Regions from separate parts of the Exiguobacterium sp. LL15 genome, predicted to be linked through region 2. Evidence: riboswitches for the same ligand, from Rfam matches in the RefSeq annotation. Region 2 holds a riboswitch; the other holds the start of a gene.
What was found. Region 2 has a riboswitch for S-adenosylmethionine ahead of metK (methionine adenosyltransferase). Riboswitches for the same ligand answer to the same signal wherever they lie in the genome.
Positions count from the first base shown of each region.

Region 1: another riboswitch for S-adenosylmethionine. It lies ahead of NOM72_RS13150 (Na+/H+ antiporter NhaC family protein); the one in region 2 lies ahead of metK (methionine adenosyltransferase).

Region 1 is NZ_JANFNX010000003.1:11,460-20,590, reverse strand. It holds gene NOM72_RS13170 (alanine/glycine:cation symporter family protein) at 124-1,569, shown strand; gene NOM72_RS13165 (hypothetical protein) at 1,656-2,117, shown strand; gene NOM72_RS13160 (aldo/keto reductase) at 2,242-3,054, opposite strand; gene NOM72_RS13155 (hypothetical protein) at 3,213-3,416, shown strand; gene NOM72_RS13150 (Na+/H+ antiporter NhaC family protein) at 3,460-4,770, opposite strand; SAM riboswitch class I at 4,851-4,955, opposite strand; gene NOM72_RS13145 (metal ABC transporter solute-binding protein, Zn/Mn family) at 5,025-6,038, opposite strand; gene NOM72_RS13140 (alpha/beta hydrolase) at 6,209-7,198, shown strand; gene NOM72_RS13135 (histidine phosphatase family protein) at 7,216-7,806, shown strand; gene NOM72_RS13130 (YwpF family protein) at 7,803-8,294, opposite strand; gene NOM72_RS13125 (hypothetical protein) at 8,437-8,763, shown strand; gene NOM72_RS13120 (nicotinate phosphoribosyltransferase) at 8,814-9,131, opposite strand, start outside.
Region 2 is NZ_JANFNX010000001.1:527,373-536,503, forward strand. It holds gene NOM72_RS02575 (EAL and HDOD domain-containing protein) at 1-1,075, shown strand, start outside; gene pckA (phosphoenolpyruvate carboxykinase (ATP)) at 1,306-2,874, opposite strand; SAM riboswitch class I at 3,109-3,235, shown strand; gene metK (methionine adenosyltransferase) at 3,364-4,572, shown strand; gene NOM72_RS02590 (GNAT family N-acetyltransferase) at 4,710-5,198, shown strand; gene NOM72_RS02595 (serine aminopeptidase domain-containing protein) at 5,277-5,981, shown strand; gene mnmM (tRNA 5-(aminomethyl)-2-thiouridylate-methyltransferase MnmM) at 6,032-6,631, opposite strand; gene NOM72_RS02605 (MDR family MFS transporter) at 6,785-7,963, shown strand; gene NOM72_RS02610 (GNAT family N-acetyltransferase) at 8,147-9,131, shown strand, end outside.

The sequences.
Region 1 (9,131 bases), on a different contig from region 2:
TTTTTTGCGTCCTAAGGTATAGATGAGTTTGATTTTTCAAAAAAAATTGCGTATGATAAATCACATGTGAAAAAAACTTACATACAAATAGAGAGAAAAGATGGATGGAAGTGAGGAGATTTGATGGAAAAGGAATTAATGACGTTAGTGAATAGAGTCAGTGATTTGTTATGGACAAATGTATTGATCACGTTACTCGTCGTGTTAGGCATTTATTTTACATTTCGGATGCGATTCGTTCAATTCCGGATGATTCCGGAGATGATTCGCTTATTGTTCCAAGGGACAGATGATGGAAAAGACGGTGTCTCCCCGTTTCAAGCATTCGCGATCAGTACGGCAGCACGTGTCGGTACCGGAAACATCGCGGGTGTGGCGGCTGCAATCGCACTCGGCGGTCCGGGAGCAGTCTTCTGGATGTGGTTAATTGCCTTGATTGGATCGGCGTCAGCATTCGTCGAAAGTACGCTTGCTCAGATTTACAAGGTACGTGACGGAAAAGAATGGCGTGGTGGTCCAGCCTATTACATGGAAAAAGCGCTTGGACAACGGTGGTTAGGAATTGTCTTTAGTGTTCTGATCACGATCTCATTTGGTTTTGTCTTTAACTCTGTCCAATCGAATACGATCTCGCTTTCTCTACAAAGTCAATATGGCGTGGATAAGATATGGATTACGGTCGGATTAGTCGTCTTGACGGCACTGATCATTTTTGGTGGTGTCCGCAGTATTGCGACAGTCGCTTCATTCATGGTTCCGATCATGGCAGGTGGTTATATCTTAATCGCCCTCTATATCATGGTGACGAATCTTGAAGTATTACCAAGTGTCTTTAAATTGATTTTCCAAGAAGGATTATTCGAGTTTAAGACATTAGCAGGGGGAGCAATCGGGGCGGCCGTTCTGAATGGTATTCGTCGCGGTTTGTTCTCGAACGAAGCCGGTATGGGTTCAGCACCGAACGCAGCGGCAACAGCGGAAGTCTCTCACCCGGTCAAACAAGGCTTGATTCAATCATTTGCGGTCTTCGTCGATACATTGATGGTCTGCTCGGCGACAGCGATGATCGTTCTCGTCAGTGGAGTTCCGACAAAAGATGCGAATGGAGATGCCTTAGCTGGTATTGATTTAGCACAGGGCGCACTTGCATCACAAGTTGGATCATTTGCGACAGGATTCATGGCACTCGCCATCTTCCTATTTGCGTTTAGTTCCGTCGTCGGAAACTACTACTACGGTGAATCGAACATCAACTTCATCCGTGAAAATAAACAAGTCATGATGGCATACCGCGTACTCGTCCTCGTCATGATCGTCTTCGGTTCACTTGTCGAGTCGGCTAGTCTCGTGTGGGCGTTAGCGGACATCTTCATGGGACTCATGGCGATCGTCAATCTGTATGCGATTTTCCGTCTCGCAAAGATTGCGAAGCTTGCCCTAGATGATTACATGACACAACGAAAAGCAGGGAAAGAGCCACGGTTTTATGCGGACTCGATTCCGAACTTGCCAGGGAAAGATACGCTTGAAGCATGGCAGGAATCAAAAGAAGACGAAAAAGCAATCTAAGGAAAAGGGAGTCAGAGAAATCTGGCTCTTTTTTTGTATAGAACGAATTTAAAAAGGGAATACAGAGTACAGAAGGGAGGGGGAGAATGGAAAACGTACATTTCGTCCGCGTCACGGATGCGGTCTGGGAGTCGTTCGGAAACGATCCCCACATCATCATGGACTGGATTTTATTCATTCATGAGACACAACCCGATCATGAACAATTATTCGCTCTCGAACAGACGAACGCCATCTATCATTTGATGAATCAAATCGATATCTACATTGATCAAGACACACATTACAACCTGGGACGAGCGATCGTTGGCGAAGAGTTGATTGTTAATGAGGAGAAAGCGGCGATTGTCGGTATTCTTCCCTTGCCACTCCTCATCATATCGGCTGAGGTGATGCGGAATTTCGATCAACGGGCACTCGCTTCGATTCATGATGAAGCTGGAACACCGGGCGAATTCGAGGATATCTGGGAACAGTTTGCTGATTTACGCGCCTATTTTCAAAAAGCAGAAGAAGCGGAAGATACGATTTTAATTTATTATGTCTGAACAGCTTCAAGCATAAAAAAAGAGACTCGCTTCCAAGTCGTAGACTGGAAACGGGTCTCTCATCGTTCAGATGAATCAAGACGTCTTCATATGGAAGATGTTCTCTTTTACGTGAATTGCCAGATTAAAAATCGATTTCGTCTGGATCCGGTCCGAGGCGGACATCTGTTGCCAGACGATCAATTTTCTCAAGATCATCGGCATCGAGTTGGAAATCAAAGACGTCGAAGTTTTCCGCAATTCGTGCTGGTGTAACGGATTTTGGAAGAGCGACGATGCCGTTGTCGAGATGCCAACGTAAGACGACTTGTGAAGGTGTCTTGCCATGTTTCTCTGCGATTTCCTTGAAATCATTGATTTCGAGGAATTTCCCTTGCATGAGTGGGCTCCATGCTTCGACTTGGATGTTGTGATCTTGCAAGTATTCGTGCAGTTCGTGTTGCGGTAATTGTGGATGCAACTCGACTTGGTTGATCATTGGTGCCATCAAGCCCTCTTCTGCCAATGTATCGAGGTGATGTTCTTTGAAGTTCGAGACACCGATCGCTTTGATCTTGCCTTCTTCATACAGTTCAACCATTGCTTTCCACGCTTCGATATAGCCTTCGACTGGCCAGTGGATGAGATAGAGGTCAAGATAATCTGTTTCGAGACGTTCGAGCGATTCTGCGAATGCTTCCTTCGTCCGACCGGCACGAATATCATCGTTCCAGACTTTTGACGTTAAGAAGAGCTCCTCACGTTTCACGCCGCTTTCCTTGATTCCTTTCGCGACACCGCGTTCATTTTTATAGACAGCAGCCGTATCGATATGACGATAGCCGACACGTAATGCTTCAGCGACAGCAGCAGGTGCTTCTGTCTCTTCATCTACTTGCCAGACACCGAATCCGATTTGGGGAATCGTAATACCGTTTGAAAGTTTTGCGTATTGCATGTGTTACTCCTCCTCATAAAACGTAGTTTAGATTTGCTCGTTTAGTTTAGCATGAACGAACGAAGACGTCCGTTTCTATGCTCATGGAGAAATAGGATATGATATAAAATAGAAGCGTAATAAAATCTGAATGCCTGTCCGAAAAAGGAGGATAACAGATGGCTCAAAAGAATAAAAAGCTATCAAAGGGAGCTTGGCTTAGTATTGGTGCCTTGTTAGTCACGCAGGCAGTGGGTCTGTTTCTTAGTGCGCGAAAGTCAGGACGTAATCCATGGGTTTGGGGAGGTGCTGGACTCGTTCAATTCCCGCTTCCGGCAATCGCTTACTTAATCTTAGAACGACAAGCGAAGCAGAAAAAATAATAAAACAGGTCCAATCGTCGACGCGATTGGACCTGTTTTATGGTTACGAAGAAATTCTTTCTTGCTTCGTCGCTGTCTTCTTCATGCGTGGCAATCCAAAGAAGATGGCAATCGATCCACAGACGAAGAGAAGGAACGGATAGAACAGATACGGAATCAGTTCCGGTGAAGCCGTTTTCGTCAATTCTGCTGCAATCAAGAGTTGCGCGCCATACGGAATGATGCCTTGGATACCACAAGAGAAGATATCGAGAATACTCGCTGATTTCTTACGATCAATCTCGTACGTATCAGCGATTTCAGCCGCCAGTGGTCCAGCGACGAGAATCGAGATCGTATTGTTCGCCGTTGCGAGATTCGTCGCACTGACGAGTGCTGCCATACTGAATTCGGCACCGCGACGCTGAGAAATCTTGCGCGTCAACGTCTCTTTCAAGTAGACGATTCCACCGTTGAACGTGATCAAGCTGACGAGACCACCCATGAGGAGTGTCAAGATGGAAATCTCCGCCATGCCAATCATTCCTTTTGACATCGAGAGGACGAAACCGCTTAAGCCGAAGCTACCGTCAATCATACCGATGATACCAGTGAGCAATGTACCACCGACGAGGACAAGGATGACGTTGACACCAAATAGCGCAAGGACGATGACGGCGAGATATGGAATCAGCTTGTAGAACTCGAATGCTTTGGCCGTTACCGCATCGCCAGAGCCAGAAACGAACGCAAGTAAGATGATCGTCAAGATAGCAGCTGGGAGAACGATCATGAAGTTCGTCCGGAACTTATCGCGCATGTTCGTTTTTTGGGTACGGACGGCAGCGATCGTTGTATCCGAGATGAACGACAGGTTATCGCCGAACATCGAACCACCAACGACTGACGCTGCTGCGATCGCAACGTTGATGCCTGTCGCTTCATGAATACCGAAGGCGATCGGCGCGAGTGCAGCAATCGTTCCAGTCGATGTTCCCATTGCCATCGAGATGAAGGCAGCGATGATGAACAGACCACTCATCAGTAATGACGGAGGTAGGAACGTCAAAGCAGCATTGACGGTTGCATCGATGGCACCGATTGCTTCTGCCGTTCCAGAAAACGTACCGGCTAATAAGAAGATGAAGACCATGATCATGATATCGGGATTTCCGGCACCCGTTGCGATTCGTTCGACCGTTTGATTGATGGATCCTTTCGTTGTGATTGCAGCAAAGATCAAAGCGATCAATGCGGCGATAAGGATCGGAAATTTGTAAAAGTCGTCATAGAAGATCCCGGCTCCGATGAAGAGGACCAGGAATACGACGAGGGGAAGCAGTGCCCATTTGTTAGGCGTGATCGTTTCATTCATTGTTGACACCTCGTTTCTCAAAGATACAAAAAAGACCCCTTCGCAAGAAAGAAGGAGGTCTTTATGAAATAAAGACGCTCTTCTTATCTCTCAAGCTTTCGCTTGCTGGATTTGGCACAGTACGAATCAAATCGTCCGCTGCCGAAACATCATTGGGCCAGTCCCTCCGTTTCTCGCGATAAAAAGAAGTCATTCAATTGTTGTAAAACACGTTTCTTACCGTACCGCATTGAGTAACGCGTGTCAACTGTACTTTACTGAAGTGCTTGTTTTAACGTCTGGACGTTTTCTTCCATCAATTTAAAATAAGAGCTGTTTTGCTGTGCTTTCGTGACGGACTCTAGATTATGAATCGTCACGGATTCAGCTCCGATTTCTTTTTGGATGACACGTGCGACCTTCGGTGAGACCGTCTCTTCGAACGCGACGTATTTCAAATCATGCATCCGTGCTTCTTTCACTAAAGCAGCCAGTTGCTTTTGTGACGGTTCATCGGAAGGAGAAATTCCCGCGATCGGCAGTTGTGTGAAACCATATCGTTCTGCGAGGTAACCGTAAGCGGCATGCGTAACGAGAAGTTCTTTTTTCGATCCATCAGCGACGGCTTGTTTGAATTCTTTATCTAGTGCGTCAGCTTGCTGATCGAACGCTTTTAAGTTTTTCTCGAATGTCGCTTTGTCTTTTGGTACTTCTTTTGATAAAGCAGTTGTAATCGAGCGTGCCATTGCTTTTGCATTGGTAGGATCGAGCCAGACGTGTGGATCGTATTTTCCGTGGTCATGGCCTTCTTCTTCATGCGCAGGTTCATCCGTTGCGTGATCATCGTGCCCTTCTTCTTCGTGGGCATGTTCGTCTTCACTATGCCCCTCTTCTTCATGTGCATGAAGCGTAGCATCAGATTCCAGTAAGTTGACGTCCTTACTCGTCTCGACGAAGCGGACGTCCGTGCCGTTTAGACTCTCCTGAATTTTTTTCGAATATGGCTCGAGCGTCGTGCCCGTTAAGAGGAACAAGTCACCCTTAGCAATTTCAGTGAGTTGTTTTGACGTCGGCTCGTAAGAGTGAGGATCTGCTCCAGGTGGGACGATCATCTTGACGTCGACTTGATCACCACCGATTTCGCGGGCAATAGCAGCTGTTGCGAACGTCGATGCATAGACTTCTGTCTGGGTTTTATCTGAAGTCGATGAATCGGTATTCGAACCGCAAGCGGCGAGGACACTTGCACTCGCGAAGGCGATTGTTAAAGCAGGAATAATTTTTTTCATTATATGATACCTCCATTATTAAAACGTAACTATTCCGATTTGGACTTTCTCACTATAGCGGAACGCTGGTGAAGCGTCAAGTAGGAATACCGAGACGTTCGACATCTTTTAAAACGGGGTAGAAGGATAATAAAGTGAAGAAACTGGCACGTCTTTTTGGAGGTGATCAAGTGAAACGTGAAACTGCATGGCTAATGGGGGGAGCTGCATTATTGACGACGGCAGCAGCGGGAGCGAGTATTTGGAACAATTATGGTGCACTACTTCGATGGACCGAACCCGCCTTGCCACTCACAGAAAAACAACTTGCACCGCGGACACTCATCTATAAACAGGTGGGGGACCGCACCTTACAGCTCGATCTCTATTATCCGCCGGGGGAAGGACCGTTTCCAGTTGCCATCTATGCACACGGTGGTGCATTCGTTCGTGGGGAGCGTGATGACATATTCTGCTTTAGTCCAATCGTTGACCGCCTACTTGAACTCGGAGTTGCCGTCTGTAGTATTGAGTATCGTTTGTTCGAAGAGGGCAGTTATTTTCCGGATAACCTCGAGGATGTACGGGATGCGTTATGTTTTTTGAACAAGGAAGCAGAGGACCTTCGCATTCTAAGAGGACGGATGATGGTATGGGGAGACTCAGCCGGAGCTGCACTCATGCTGACGACGGCACTTGCCCCATCTGCTTTCGTCGGTGAGCGTGATGAGCGGCACATGCCATTGATCAGTGGTGTGATCGCTTTATATCCACCGACGAACTTTTTGTTGTTTAATTTCATTCAAACTTGGATTGCCCACATTAAGTTCTACAAGGGGGGGCGAGAAGAATGGCGCAAGCTGATGACGCACGTCTCACCCGTCACACATTTATCGTCAGATGCCCCACCAATCATGCTTTTGCACGGTAAAAAAGATCCGATTGTTCCGTTTTCTCAAGCCTTGCATTTCGTTGAGAAAGGAGCAGATGTCGGAGCGGATGTTCGGTTATTTTCCTTTCCGAATGGTACGCACTCACTAGCTAGTTTCGCTCAGACAGAAAATCCGTTAAAGATCGAGCGATTACTTGAACGAATTGAACATTTCACCTGTCAGGTACTACTGTTGCCACCGCGACAACTTCCGAATGGAAAACATGATACAATCAGTCATATTTCTTAAATGAGGGAGACAGAGACATGACTGAAATTTGTTTAGTGCGGCATGGTCAGACGGATTGGAACTTAAACGAACGGATCCAAGGAAGAGAAGATATCCCGTTGAATGCAACAGGAAGAAGACAAGCGGAACTCAGCGCCGCTTATCTATCGAATGAAAAGTGGGATGTCTTGTTAGCAAGTCCCTTGTCGCGTGCCGTTGAGACAGCGGAAATCATCGGTCGTGCTGTTGGTTTAACGATCACAGCGACAGATGAGCGACTTGTCGAACGCGAATTTGGAGCCGCTTCCGGTGAACCGGTCGCAGCGATTTACGAAGCTGTTCAAGCGAACGATACGACGCTTGTGCCGGGTCTCGAAACGGAACAAGCCATCCAGGATCGCGTGTTCGATGCGCTACAGGAAGCGACACGCATGTATGAAGGGAAACGAATTCTAATCGTTTGTCACTCGCATACGATCAAGGCAGCATTATCGTCGATTGATGCGACATTCAGTTACCGGACACCTTTGAAAAACGCGTGTGCGAATTATATCCATCATACAGATCACTATACGATTGATCGCATCAACGTAGCAGACCACATCACGGACGAGGTCGAAAAACCTTAAGAGACGGGTGTGTTCGGATGCTCTGTCAAATATTGTTTGAACGTTTCTTTAGCGATACTTGTGATATGGGCACCACGTTTTGAACGACGATCCTTATACTCTTGAACGAGTTCTTCGCCAGCGAATCCATCTTCGACGACTTCGCGTAAGATCGATTCAGATAAATCATTTTTCATCATGACCATCTTACCCGTGAAGACATATGAGACGTTTTCGCTTAAGACAGTCCGTTCAAGAGGCGTGACGATCATCGCGGCAGGGTCATTATCAGGTCGTGAGATCGTGATTTCAATCAAAGCACGTAAATGTTTTGTGAACAATTCATCGACGATCGGCTGATCCGTTGGAGGAACGACGATTTCTGCAACCCACTGTGCCGTCTGTTCGGTACTGACCGTCAATCCGTCCTGAATGGCGACGGGAATCGTCGTATCACGTCCTGACTCATCCATTAAAATGCGTAATGTGCATAACTTAAAGGTTTTCATGAAAAAATGCCCTCCCTTGATCGCTTACGATTTTCCTACAGTATACCGTGAGGAATGTAAGACGGGAAACTTTTCCTGACGAAATTCGTATGAACTATGTTTAAATAAGACTAGATACTACTAAACAGGAGGATCGTTCATTATGCCGCAAGTACTCATTGGAATATTAGGAATCCTGGGTATCATTCTACTTGCCCACCATATCATCATGTATTGGCATGCTGAACCGACAGACCGCCCGACGCTTGCATATCGCATTGCGCTCCTGATTGCCTGTTTGCTACTCATTAGTGGAAGTGATCATTTAATCAGTATTTTCTACGCGGATTCCTTAGCTGAATTCGGTCAACGCATCACGTATATCGTCTTCATCGGAGGTGCACTTGGCTTCGCATGGTACTTTCGTAAGAAGATGGAACAAGCGCCAACAGAAATGACACCTGTCGGAAACGAAGCAGGATTAACATGAGAAAAAGCGCCGTTCATCCTGAGGGAGGAAGAACGGCGCTTTTTGGCGTCTTATTTTAACCCACTTGCCAGTCGGGTATCCCGAATCATGTCGAGTTTGAGCTTCCAGAGACGATCGCTGAATGTGACAGCATAGATCTCTGGCAAGCGCAGTCGTTTGTACTCTTCCCACAGACGACCAATCTGTGTTTCGTGGAAGTGGCGACTCTCTTCGATCGTCGGCACTGTATAGATCAACTCTCCATCCTTGAAGATCGGTTCAAGTAAGCGCTCGACCTTGAACTGTTCGATGCGGTTCCGGAACGATGGGTCCCGGACGTCGATGAGATCGACAGCTTCAAGTGTTGACGGATCTTCGTCCATCAACGT
Region 2 (9,131 bases):
GCTATTTGTTAATTTCACGGCAGAGCTGTTGAAAAGTGACTTGATTCATTATTTGGATCCAAGCCAATTCGTCATTGAAATTCTAGAAACAGTTGAGATCGATACAGAGATGCTGTCTGTTCTACATAGTTGGAAAGACGCGGGCTTTACGTTAGCACTCGATGATTTTGTGACGGATTTACTCCGACAGCATGGAGCGGAATTGTTTGAGTTGATCGATTTAATTAAAATCGACATCGAGACGATTTCCCCTCGCGAGCAAAGTGCTATCCTTCATATTGTTCGTCGCAATTATCCTCATATCCGAATGTTGGCTGAGCGTGTCGAAACGCACGAAGATCATACACGGTGTCTTGACATGGGATATGACTGGTTTCAGGGATATTTTTATGCTAAACCGATGTTGATGAAAGGAAAGGCGGTCCCACCGCAACTACCGGTTTTGTTAAAAATGTTGAAATGGCTCGATACGGATGAAAAGTACGATGAGGTCGTTGATGAGATTGAAGCGAATCCCTATATTAGTATTCAAGTGTTACAGCTGATCAATTCTCCAGGAATGGGTTTACGCAATACCGTCAGTTCCGTTCGTCAAGCGATTTCACTGCTTGGCTTTTCGCAACTCAAAAGTTGGATTTCGTTGATTGTTTTACGTGAGATGAAGCTTGCTAGTCCTTATGAGTGGTCAAATGAGTTATTACGGTCCTCTTTACACTGTGCGAAGCTCTGTGAACTCTTTGCTACCGAAACCCGAACACTACAACCGGAGAGTGCTTACATGATTGGCTTGTTATCGCACATCGATGCGTTATTATCTGTTGATATTGACGATATCATCGATCAATTGCCACTCGAAGATTCTCTGAAGATTGTTCTACAAGGAAAGGATCATCCGTTTCGGGATTGTTTAGTGCTTGCGATTAGTGCAGATCGAGGTGATTTTGATCAGTTTGAACTGCTGAGTCAGCGTTTAAATGTATCACTTCCGCGAGCCTATGCATTACTGACGGAAAGTCAAGAGTGGCTCATGCAGCGAGAAAAACATATTCAAGAAGAGTCAGACTCGATCATATAACTAAAAAAGAGTTTGAAGACTTTTTTCTAGACATAAGACGACGTGTAATCATTCTCTTAACTGAGTAGGATTACACGTTTTTATTCGTCTCGAATCGCCTAATAGGAAGAATTTCTAAGGATTAAGGAGTAACTAAAAAATCTGAGTCCGTGAAGATCGGACTCAGATTTTTTGGTTACTTGATGTAAATTCGGTGTCTATCTTTTTGATGCAAGTCAGAAAACTCTACTTTATAGGCGCGGACCAGCTGACTTGATCGCATCCGTCGCACTCTCGAAACGAAGGAAATTGTTCTGGAATTTCTCAGCAAGCGAACGCGCTTGTGTGTCGTATTCGTCCGGATTCGACCAGACGCGTACCGGGTTGAGTAACTCACTTGGAACACCAGGAACTTCGAGCGGCATATGAAGTCCAAAGATCGGGTGTTCTTCTGTTGGAATCGTTGCAAGTGTGCCGTTAACGGCAGCGTTGACCATCGTCCGTGTATAAGATAGCTTCATGCGGCTACCTGTTCCGTAAGCACCGCCTGTCCAGCCCGTGTTGACGAGATAAACGGTAACACCATGACGATCAATCAATTCGCCGAGCATCGTCGCATACTTTTCAGGCATCAGTGGAAGGAATGGTGAACCGAAGCACGTCGAGAAGGTCGCTTCTGGTTCCGTGACCCCACGTTCTGTTCCAGCGAGTTTTGATGTATATCCTGATAGGAAGTGATACATCGCTTGTTCTTTCGTCAATTTGCTGATCGGAGGCAAGACGCCGTACGCATCAGCTGTCAAGAAGACAATCGTCTTCGGATGACCAGCGCGTGACGGAACAGCGATGTTATCGATTGCCGTAATCGGATAAGCAGCACGCGTATTTTCCGTCAACGATGTATCATCGTAATCAGGATGACGGGCTTCGTCGAGTACGACGTTCTCAAGGACGGTTCCGAAACGGATCGCGTCAAAGATTTGCGGTTCTTTTTCACGCGATAGATTGACCGTCTTCGCGTAACATCCGCCTTCGATGTTGAAGACACCATCGTGCGACCAACCATGCTCATCGTCACCGATCAATTGACGGCTATCATCGGCTGAAAGGGTGGTCTTACCAGTACCAGATAGACCGAAGAACAAGGCGACGTCGCCTTCGTGTCCGACGTTTGCCGAGCAGTGCATCGAAAGGACGTTTTCTTGTGGCAAGAGGTAGTTCATGACGGAAAAGATCGACTTTTTGATTTCTCCAGCGTATTCCGTTCCACCAATCAAGACGATTCGGTGTTCGAACGACATCGCGATGAACGTCTCGGAGTTCGTTCCGTCAACGGCAGGATCTGCTTTGAAATGTGGCGCGTAGACGACCGTGAACGGTTCGAAGGCAGCCACTTCAGGATACTCGCGTAAAAAGAGTTGTTTGGCAAACAGGTTATGCCAAGCATATTGTGTGAGCACACGGACCGGAAGGGTGAAGTGCGTATCTGCTCCAGCAGCAGCTTCTGTGTAGTAGAGATGATCAGCTTCGTTCATGTAACGAAGAACCTTTTGCAACAATTGTTCAAATTTGTCTCCATCCATTGGTTGGTTGACATGACCCCAATCAATGTGAGACTCGCAGGAAGAATCACGGACGATGAACTTATCTTTTGGTGAACGACCTGTAAATTTCCCCGTTTCTACAGATAATGCGCCGTTCTCAGCAAGGACACCTTCTTCGTTTCGAATCGCATGTTCGACAAGTTCAGCAACAGATAGTTGTTTGAACACATGCTCTTTCTTGAGTAGTTCTTCGATATTCAGGACCGTCATCGGCATCCTGACCCCACCTTTCCCCTACGTTGGTTTTGGCTCACTGTATTTAGTATGACACATTTATTATATATGACATACTAAAGAGAGAGCAATCATTTTCTAGTGCTGATTTCTATTTATCTGGAAACGCTTTCAGCATTAACAGTTTAACATCTCTTTCAAAAAGTTTCGACTAGAATTTGAAACCTTGCTTGACAGAGTAGTTACAACTTTATATCATGTAATTCGTAACGGATACTCTTATTCTGAGCAGGTGGAGGGAACAAGGCCCGAAGAAACCCGGCAACCGTCCTACATTAATTCACATATTAATGAGGGAAAAGGTGCTCTCCTGAAGCGAAGTAAACACTTCGAACGATAAGAGGGTAAAGGAAGAACGCACAACCTTTCCCTGACCATTTTTTGGACTTGGAAAGGTTTTTTTCATTTTACCGTCCCACTCAACTAGGGGAAATGAGTACACCGTCAAATTCTTTTTTGGGAGGGTCATACATGACAAACCTTAATCGCCGACTATTCACGTCGGAGTCAGTCACTGAAGGTCATCCAGATAAAATCTGTGACCAAATTTCGGATTCAATTCTTGATGCAATCCTCGCAGCGGATCCAAACGCGCGTGTTGCGGCAGAAACTTCTGTTACAACAGGTCTCGTTCTCGTTGCAGGTGAGATCACGACATCCACTTACGTCGACATTCCAAAAGTCGTTCGTGAAACGATTCGTGAGATCGGTTATACACGCGCGAAATACGGTTTTGACGCGGACACATGTGCTGTATTGACATCAATCGATGAGCAATCAGCAGACATCGCTCTTGGTGTAGACCAAGCGCTTGAAGCACGTGAAGGTAGCATGTCTGATGCAGAAATCGATGCAATCGGTGCAGGAGACCAAGGTCTCATGTTCGGTTACGCAACGAAAGAAACACCAGAACTCATGCCACTTCCAATCTCGCTTTCACACCGTCTCGCACGCCGTTTGGCAGAAGTGCGTAAAAACGGTCAACTCGACTACCTTCGTCCGGACGGAAAAACACAAGTCACGGTCGAATACAACGAGAACAACGAGCCGGTTCGTGTCGATACGATCGTCATCTCGACACAACACGCGGAAGAAGTTACGCTTGAGCAAATTCAAGCTGACTTGAAAGAACACGTCATCACACCGGTCATCCCGGCTGAATACATCGACGCAGCAACGAAATTCTTCATCAATCCAACTGGTCGTTTCGTCATCGGCGGACCACAAGGAGATGCTGGATTGACGGGTCGTAAGATCATCGTTGATACGTATGGTGGATACGCACGCCATGGCGGTGGAGCATTCTCTGGTAAAGATCCAACAAAAGTCGACCGTTCAGCTGCATACGCAGCACGTTACGTCGCGAAGAACCTCGTTGCTGCAGGTCTTGCAGACAAAGCAGAAGTTCAACTCGCGTACGCAATCGGTGTCGCGCACCCGGTATCAATCGCGGTTGATACATTCGGTACAGGAAAACTTCCTGAAGCACAACTCGTCGAATTGGTTGCTGAAAACTTCGATCTTCGTCCGGCTGGAATCATCAACATGCTTGATCTCCGTCGTCCGATCTATCGTCAAACAGCTGCATACGGTCACTTCGGTCGTACAGATGTTGAGCTTCCATGGGAGCAAACAGATAAAGCAGCAGTTCTTGAAGAACAGGCAAAACGTTTCGCATAATCAAAAAGTCCGAGAACCCTACGCGGGTTTTCGGACTTTTTTGTTTACGTGGAACTTTGCAGGAAACGAATGTTTTTTCTAGAAGAGGGTAAAAGTACATGAGTCGATTCGTATGAATACAAAGGGGGGTTCCGATTATGGAAATACGCGAAGCTATTCCAGCCGATGCAGGACGTATTCATGACATTGCCGTCACATCCTGGTTGGATACGTACGCAGAAATCTATTCCGAGCGCTCGAAAGCGCATTTCGTGCAGGAAGCGTATCCGCAAGAGGAGGTTGTTCGTGCGATCCGGACGGCAGAAGAAGCACGGGGAGAGTATTTTTATGTCGGAATCATCGATGAGGAAATCGTCGGTTTCATTCATGCTGTTGATGTTGAGGGAACGTGGGAAATCATTCGTCTGTACGTCTTACCGAAATATCAGCAAAACGGAATCGGACGACGATTGATCCGTGAACTCGAACGACAAGGAGCCGTCCCACTCGAAGTATACGTGGAGGCACGTAACTATAAAGCGCGTCAGTTCTTGACCTCATTCGGTTTTGAAGAACTCAGTGAGATGACGGAAGAAGTCTTTGGGCAAGTAGAATCTGTCATTCGCCTTCGCCATGTCGCCTCGTGAAATCCGTCTTGGGACGGTTTTGTGTGCGTTTGAAATAAGGTATCGTAAATAGGAAGTATGAAGTGAAGAGGTGAGTTTGTGGTTGAACAACCAACAGGAATCATCGTATTAGTCTATCCGTTACAACTGCGTGCCCGTCCGAGTGAAGCTTTGATTCGGGTACTCGAACGAGAGTATGAAGTATTGCTCGTCGACGCCCCACGTCGTATCTCGTTTGAAGAACATGGTCAACTGTTAAAAGAAGCATTACGTGAAGCCGGGAAACGCAAGCTACCGATTCATATCGTCGCTTGTAGCATGGGCGCACTCGTCGTCAATCGTCTGTTGCAAGAATATGAATTACCGGTAGCAAGCCTTGCATTCATTTCACCGTTGTTTGATTGGCACCCTTCGAAACAACTCGGAGGCGTCAAACAAGTCTTCGCAAGTGCGTTCGATCGTTTCCGGCCCGATGCGCCACTCGGTACGTTGCCGTTTGGTCAAAGTACGGAAGATACCGTTCGCATCGGTGAACTGACCTATGCACAGTACCGGGAAATCGAAGAAGAGATCGTCGTACATGACGAAGAACGAAAAAAACTGCCGCGTGTGAACTTGGCTTGTTTTTATGCACCGGACGATCAGTTCGCAGACGTCAAGCTGACACTTGAAGTATGCCGGAAAATGGGTGGCGATCAGATTTACTTACAACGTCTACACGGTTTTCCGCATTTTAGTTTCGAACGGTTGAACACACGGTTTGCAGAAAAATTAATGTTGTTCTTTAAGCTTGTTGAAGAATGAAATCACAAAAGTGATGCCTCTAAAAAAGGGGCATCACTTTTTTGTGCCCATCATCCGCGTACTTTTTTCTCGATCGCGATGATGAACGGGGGATGATTTTGTTGGTTCAAGAAGCGGTACTGGAGAACGGCATAATCTTGCTGATCAAGGGCTGTGACGTAATCGAGGACAGCGTCACGTTCTCGTTTTCCTTCCAAGTGACCGTGATAGACGACGAGGACGACAAGACCGCCGGGAGCGAGGACCGGGAGGAGGGCATCGAGTGCTTCAAGCGTCTCTTCTCCGGTCGTCGTGATTGATTTGTCGCTTCCAGGCAGGTATCCGAGATTGAAGACACCAGCGCGGACAGGACGTTGTTCGTCCGAAAGACGGGCACCGACATGGATGTGGCTTTCATGGTAAAGGTCGACGCGTGCTAACATTCCGGCTTCGTCGAGACGTCGCGTCGATTCCTCAATGGCTTGTGCCTGGACGTCGAACGCAAGAACCCTTCCTTCTGGACCGACACGTTCTGCTAAAAACTGTGTATCATGTCCATTTCCGGCAGTCATATCGACGACGCAGTCTCCGGGCTCGATAACGGACTCGAGTAATTGTTTCGTATAAGGTAATACACGGGCAAGTGACATGGCATAGACTCCTGTTCCTATAGTCTGTTTTTCTAGTAATGGTTCAGTATGTGCAAGATTCTTTCTGCATTATATCATTTTTTGATTCGTTGACGAAAAGCGAAGTAGCTTGACAGTTAGGGGACGGATTGCGTAAAGTGGCAAGGTTGAGAATGAAATAGGAGGACCACAGGTATGCCAAAATTACCAAAAGCGGTCTGGATCCTCGTCCTTGCGATGGCCATCAATACGACGGGATCCTCTTTTTTATGGCCGTTTAATACATTATATATTCATGAATATTTAGGAGAGTCGATGACAAAAGCAGGGATGGCATTGTTCGTCAACTCTGCCTTAGCAATCGTCGGAAACTACTTAGGTGGAAAAGCGTTTGACCGTCTCGGTGGCAAGAAGACGCTTGTCATCAGTGTCATCGGACTTGTCCTGTCTTCCGTTGGCTTGTTGCTATTTCATCAGACGTACCTCGGATACGTCGCGATGCTTGGATTGATTGGATTCGTCGGTGGGATGGTTTTTCCGACGATCTACGCGATGACGGGTGTCATCTGGCCGGAAGGCGGGCGCCGTGCCTTTAATGCGATCTATGTCGCACAAAACGTCGGTGTAGCGCTCGGGACAGCAGTCAGTGGTCAAATCGCTGCCTTTTCGATTCAGTACATCTTCATCGCCAATCTCGTCCTCTACATCGCCTTTGCCATCATTTTGTTAGTCGGTTTATCCTGGATTCAGGCACCAGCGCGAATGCATGCGGCACATGACGAGATCGAAACGACACGCACACCCCTTGCGCGCGGTGCAGCACGGACGATGTTGCTCGTCTCGATCGGGTATGCCTTACTTTGGTTCGTTTATGTGCAATGGCAAGGAACCTTTGCCGTACACACGAAATCGCTCGGTGTCACGATTTCCGAGTACTCGATTCTTTGGACGATCAACGGAGCACTCATCGTGTTCGCACAACCTTTATTAACACCAATTCTCCGGTGGTTTGGAGATGACTTGAAGCGACAATTGATGACCGGTACAGGAATCTTCCTCTTGTCTTATCTGATCGTTCCGTTCGCAGGCGGCTTCAAGATGTTCCTCGTCGCGATGATCATTTTGACGATTGGTGAGATGTTCATCTGGCCAGCGGTTCCTGCTATGGCGGCGAGACTCGCGCCAATCGGAAAAGAAGGAGAGTTCCAGGGATACGTCAATATTGCCGCTTCAGCGGGACGGATGATCAGTCCGACCGTCGGAGGGTTGATCTACGATTTATCCGGTATGTCAGCGGTCTTCTTGGCATTGATTGGATTGATTCTGTTAGCAGGCGTCGTATTCCTTCGTGCCATTCCTAAAATCACATCATGAGCATCATCTGTAAGACAGCGGACATTAGATTCGCTGTCTTTTTTTTACATCATTAATGCGCTAATTATAAAACAAATCATTATTAATATGGAATATTTCGGCAAAGAAACGGGTACTTTCTAATCAAGAACTTGAAAAGAAAGTTCATGTGAACGTTGCTTCTTTTTGACTGGAGGTGCACGAATGGAAAGGTGTCAATTCATCACAGATGCCGCAACTTGGACGACACACGTACAGCAACAGCCTCTTGATATCTTCTACAGTCACCAATACGTCACGCTTAACGCTAGACCGTCTGAGCAAGCGGTGTTATTTCGTTATGAAGGTCATGCGGGAACACTGTTCTATCCCTTTTTAAAGCGTCGGATTTTTGATACGCCTTATTCAGATCTCATCACGCCGTATGGCTACGGCGGACCGGAAATCGTCGGTCGCTTAACCGCAACTGAAATGCAGCATGCACGTCTATCGTTTGAAAGGTGGGCGGAGCAAGAATCGGTCGTCTCGGAAATGATTCGCTTTAATCCGTTGACGGGCAATGAACGACTCATGCGTAACTGGACGGAAGCTTCTTTCATCCGTCATACGACGAGCATTGATTTGCGCCCCTCACTAGAAGAAATCATGCAGACGTTCCATAAGAAAACGAGAAGTATGATTCGTAAATCGCTCGCTTCACCGTTAACCGTTAGAACAGGAACACGAGACGATTTATCTGTTTTTTTGGCGTTGTATCATGAAACGATGGACCGGAAGAATGCTTCGGCTCATTACTATTTTACGGCGAGTTATTTTGAGCAATTATTGGAAGCGAATCCACTCTGTGAGCCATTGTTACTGATTGCGGAAATCGACGGAGAACCTGTTGGTGGATACTTCGTATTGCTCGGAAAAGAATATGCCCACGGTCATTTGATTGGTTGTAAGCGGGACGAAGCGAAGATGTTCCCAAATCAACGACTTGAGTACGAAGCGATTCTTCAGGCGAAAGCACGCGGTCTCGTCGAACAACATCTCGGAGGTGGATATCAAGAACGGGATAGTCTCTTTGAGAGTAAATGCCGTTACACCGGGTACCGTTTATTTGAGTATCATCAAGGAAAATCGATTCTTCAACCAGCCATATACGATCAGTTGTGTATACGATACGGGTCAGATGCTAATTCGG